One region of the Janthinobacterium sp. KBS0711 genome, then DNA from elsewhere that is predicted to be linked to it. Evidence: predicted binding sites of a transcription regulator. Region 1 holds the regulator's gene; the other holds the start of a gene.

Region 1 (2,199 bases):
ATGATGGCGGTTACTTGTAGCTGGTTCAGCGCACGATCCCGGTCAAGAATTAAGCTGCTGCTGCGGCTGGAGCGGCTGCTGGTGCTTCGGTGCGGTGGCTTTTGGCCGCGTCTTCGCGTTGTACCGATTTCATCATCGGCGAAGGAGCTGTTTCAGCTTTCTTCATTTTAACGGTCAGGTGACGCAACACGGCATCATTGAATTTGAATGCTGTTTCCAACTCGACCAGGGTCTCGTTGTCGCATTCGATGTTCAGGCAGATGTAGTGTGCTTTAGGCAGCTTTTGGATCGAGTAAGCCATTTGACGGCGGCCCCAATCTTCCACGCGGTGAACCGAACCGCCGCGGGTGGTTACGCTGGCTTTGTAGCGTTCGATCATCGCGGGCACTTGCTCGCTTTGGTCCGGATGGACGATAAAGACTATTTCATAATGACGCATGCAAACTCCTTCAGGTCGGATTGATAATCGCCCACCCCGGCGTCAAGACGGGTGTGGGAAGGTCAGCCGAAGATTATAACCGCCTTTTGCAAACGTTTCAATCATTCCTTCCACAAGCGCGCGAAAAGCCCGTGCGCCGCCGCGCTTTGCGCCCATGGGCAAGTATTTCTTGCGAAATTCGCCCAAAACACGGAAATCCCCTTGCATAGTGGACGATACTGTACAAAAATACAGACTGTTCATATAGACAGCATTTTAGTATGCACCCACCGCTCATGATCAAGCTGACAGCACGACAAGAACAAATCCTGAACCTGATCAAGGACGCGATTGAAAACACGGGCTTTCCTCCTACCCGTGCCGAAATCGCCAATGAACTGGGTTTCAAATCGGCCAACGCGGCTGAAGAGCATTTGCAGGCCCTGGCCCGCAAGGGCGCGATCGAGATTTCGCCCGGCACCTCGCGCGGCATCCGCCTGATCGGCGCGGCCGCCGAAGCGCCGCCGTCGAAAGTGCCGGCAGCGCTGCTGATGTCGCTGCCCCTGATCGGCCGGGTGGCGGCAGGCTCGCCCATCCTGGCGCAGGAAAACCTGGAAGCGAGCTACAACGTCGACCCGGCCCTGTTCTCGGCCAAGCCCGACTTCCTGCTGAAAGTGCGCGGCTGGTCCATGCGCGACGCCGGCATCATGGATGGCGACTTGCTGGCCGTGAAAAAGGTCGACAGCGCCAAGAATGGCCAGATCGTCGTCGCCCGCATCGGCGACGAAGTCACCGTCAAGCGCTACAAGAAGACGGGCTCCGTCATCGAACTGCTGCCGGAGAACCCGGACTTCAAGGTGATCACCGTGTCGCCCGAAGACGAGTTTGCGTTGGAAGGCCTCGCCGTCGGACTGATGCGCAGCTGGCATTAAACTGCAGCACGTAAAAAAGGGCCGCGACAGCATGACTGTCGCGGCCCTTTTTACATGGTGCGCGGCTGCTTATGCATCCAGCGCACTGCTGAAATCCTCCAGCAGATCGGCCTCATCTTCGATGCCCACCGACACGCGGATCAGGGATTCGGCGATGCCCATGCTGGCGCGGCGCTCGGCACCCATCTCGTAGAAAATCGTGTGGGCGACGGGAATGACGAGGGTGCGCGTGTCGCCCAGGTTGCTCGCTGGAATAGCCAAATTCAAACGATTGAGGAAATCGAAGCAGTCGATGCCATCCTTCAGCTCAAAGCTGAACAGCGAGCCATAGCTGCGGAACAAGTCCGTCGCCAGCGCGTGCTGCGGGTGCGACGCCAGGCCCGGGTAGTGCACGGCCGCCACTCTCGGGTCGGCGGCAAGCATGGTCGCCAGCGCCAGGGCGTTCGAGCAGGTGCGGTCCATGCGCAAGGCCATGGTTTCCGCGCCGACAGCGATATGGTGCGCCGCTTCCGGCCCCAGCGAAGCGCCGAAGTCGCGCAAGGCCTTGGCGCGGATTTGCGCGATGCCCCACTGGGCGGGCGCCGCCTTTTTATAATTTTCAAAGATGTTCGGATACCGCGTCCAGTCGAACACGCCCGTGTCCGTCAAGCTGCCGCCCAGCGCATTGCCATGGCCGCCGATGGATTTCGTCAAGGCATTGACCACCAGACCCGCGCCCACGGCTTTCGGGCGGAACAGATATGGCGTCGTCATCGTGTTGTCGACGATATACAAAATGCCCTTCTCCCGGCACAAGTCGCCGATCCTTGCCAGGTCGGCGATCTGCGTACGGGGATTGGCGATGGTTTC
Region 2 (2,199 bases), 140 kb from region 1:
CTGGCCGCGATGTGCCGGCACAGGGCGCGCACGCCGCCGAACAGGCGCAGGCTGGCGCCCGCATCGACGAGCAGGGTCGCTTCCTCGCCTTGGGCCACCAGCGGAGAATATTGCAGCAGCGCCAGCGCCACCGCTTGCAGGGCTTGCGCTTCCAGTTCAAGCGAGCGCTCGTGCAGGCGCGCCTGCGGCGCCAGCATCAACGCACCGGCACGGCGCATGCCCGGCTTGATGCCGGCCGCCAGCGCCAGCGGCGACACGGCCATCACTTGCTCCTGCTCCAGTACCACGCCCAGGTGGTCAGCCGACCAGCGCGGGCAAAATACTTCGAGCGGGAGCCGGGGCAGGCACAGGCCGATCCAGAGTCGCATGGCGTCGCAATAATGAAGGAGGTTGCAGGGGCAGGAACAGGGGCGCGTCGCGCTGCGGTCCCCGGCGCTTGATGAAGCCGATCTCGATGCCGCCGGCGGCCGGGCGCACGGACAGGCGCAGCGGCGCCGGCGACGCATCCTGCGCGCCGTGCAGCGGGCGCAGCATGCAGAACAAGGTATTACCGCTTTGCGCGGCCAGGTGCAGGCGGCGCAGGCTGTCGGCGCGCACGTGCGGCTGCCAGAACAGCAAGGCGCCGCACGTACCGCTGCGCAAGATGTTTTCCGCCGCCCACAAGGCATCCTTGCTGCCTGTGCTTTTGAGCCACAGCAGCTGCGACGGCGCCAGCCCCTGCGCGACCAGGGCCAGCGCCTGCGGCGGATGGGGTGGCTGCAGCAGCACGATGGGCAAGCCCTGCAGTTGCGCCAGCGCGGGCGCCAGCAAACGCAATTCGCCGCTGCCCGGCTGCTGCACCAGCAGGTCGATCAGGCTGCCGCTGGGCCAGCCGCCACCGGGCAGCTGCGCGGACAAGGCGGCAAAGCCCGTGTCCAGGCAGCGCGTGGCACCCTGTCCCAGCTGCGATGCACGCCATAAAGACGGGTGCAAGGCTTCCGGCGAGGCCATCAATTGAGAATGTTGCATCATTGAATAGAGAGGTTGATACTGTATGCATATACAGTACTATCCAGACCCGCTTTTGGCAAGGTTTATCTGAATGCCACCAGCGCCGGGGCCGCTCCGCCATGTCCGAAAAACCCCGTTTTTAGTATCGATTGCTGTACCATAAGCACTCTCCTTACCGCTCGGCAATGCACCGGGCGGCTTCCTCCGTCCATAAGGAAACGCATTTGACCACCATCCAAATCATCAGCGCCATCGTCTTCGGCCTCGCGCTCATCCACACCTTTGCCGCCAAGTCGTTTGAAACCTTGTCGCGGCGCCATCCCCGCCATGCGGGCCTGCTGCACTTGCTGGGCGAAGTGGAAGTCGTGTTCGGCTTCTGGGCCTTCATTTTGATTATCATCATGGCCTTTGTCTCGGGCAGCGATGCAGCCATCGAGTATGCCGAGTCGCGCCATTACACGGAGCCGCTGTTCGTCTTTGTCGTCATGGTCGTGGCCGCCTCTCGCCCCGTGCTCGACGCCGTGCAGCGCCTGCTGAAAAGCGTGGCGCGCGTGATGCCGCTGCGCACGGAACTGGCCCTTGTCTGGCTGGGACTGGCGCTCGTTCCCCTGACGGGCTCATTGATCACGGAACCGGCCGCCATGACCCTGGCCGCGCTGATGCTGGCGCCGCAAATCTTCCGCCCGGGCATCCCTGAATGGCTGAAATACGGCGCGCTGGGCGTGCTTTTCGTCAACGTTTCCATCGGCGGCACCCTCACCTCGTACGCGGCGCCGCCCGTGCTGATGGTGGCCACCACGTGGAACTGGGACAGCGCCTTCATGGCCAGCCATTTCGGCTGGAAGGCCGCCATCGCCGTGCTGGTCAACGCCACGGGCGTGAGCATTTTGCTGCGCAAATACCTGCACAGCAACACCTCCGACATCAAGCCGAAGGCCGGCGAAGTGGAAGCGCCAAAAGTGCCGCTGGCCGTCAGCCTCGTGCACATGATCGTGCTGGCCGGCGTGGTCACCCTGGCGCACCATCCCGTGCTGTTCATCGGCCTGTTCCTGTTCTTCCTCGGTTTCGTGCAGGCGTATGAACGCTATCAAAGCCCGCTGATCCTGAAGGAAGGCTTGCTGGTGGGCTTCTTCCTCGGCGGCCTGGTGGTACTGGGCGGCATGCAGCAATGGTGGCTGCAACCCATCGTCTCGAGCCTGAAACCGCTGG

Evidence for each region. Region 1 encodes LexA, which represses DNA repair genes until DNA is damaged. Its sites were predicted from a motif close to ACTGTATNNNNATACAGT; they were not measured.
Region 2: imuA (translesion DNA synthesis-associated protein ImuA) is a predicted target of LexA. The motif match lies at 1,029-1,046, and genes of this name have one in related genera.

What each region holds. Positions count from the first base shown of each region.
Region 1 is NZ_LBCO01000035.1:239,058-241,256, forward strand. It holds gene priB (primosomal replication protein N) at 1-29, opposite strand, end outside; gene rpsF (30S ribosomal protein S6) at 50-439, opposite strand; gene VM94_RS29260 (hypothetical protein) at 482-682, opposite strand; gene lexA (transcriptional repressor LexA) at 715-1,350, shown strand; gene VM94_RS24245 (cystathionine gamma-synthase family protein) at 1,420-2,199, opposite strand, start outside.
Region 2 is NZ_LBCO01000035.1:375,869-378,067, forward strand. It holds gene VM94_RS24815 (Y-family DNA polymerase) at 1-368, opposite strand, end outside; gene imuA (translesion DNA synthesis-associated protein ImuA) at 298-1,008, opposite strand; gene VM94_RS24825 (putative Na+/H+ antiporter) at 1,215-2,199, shown strand, end outside.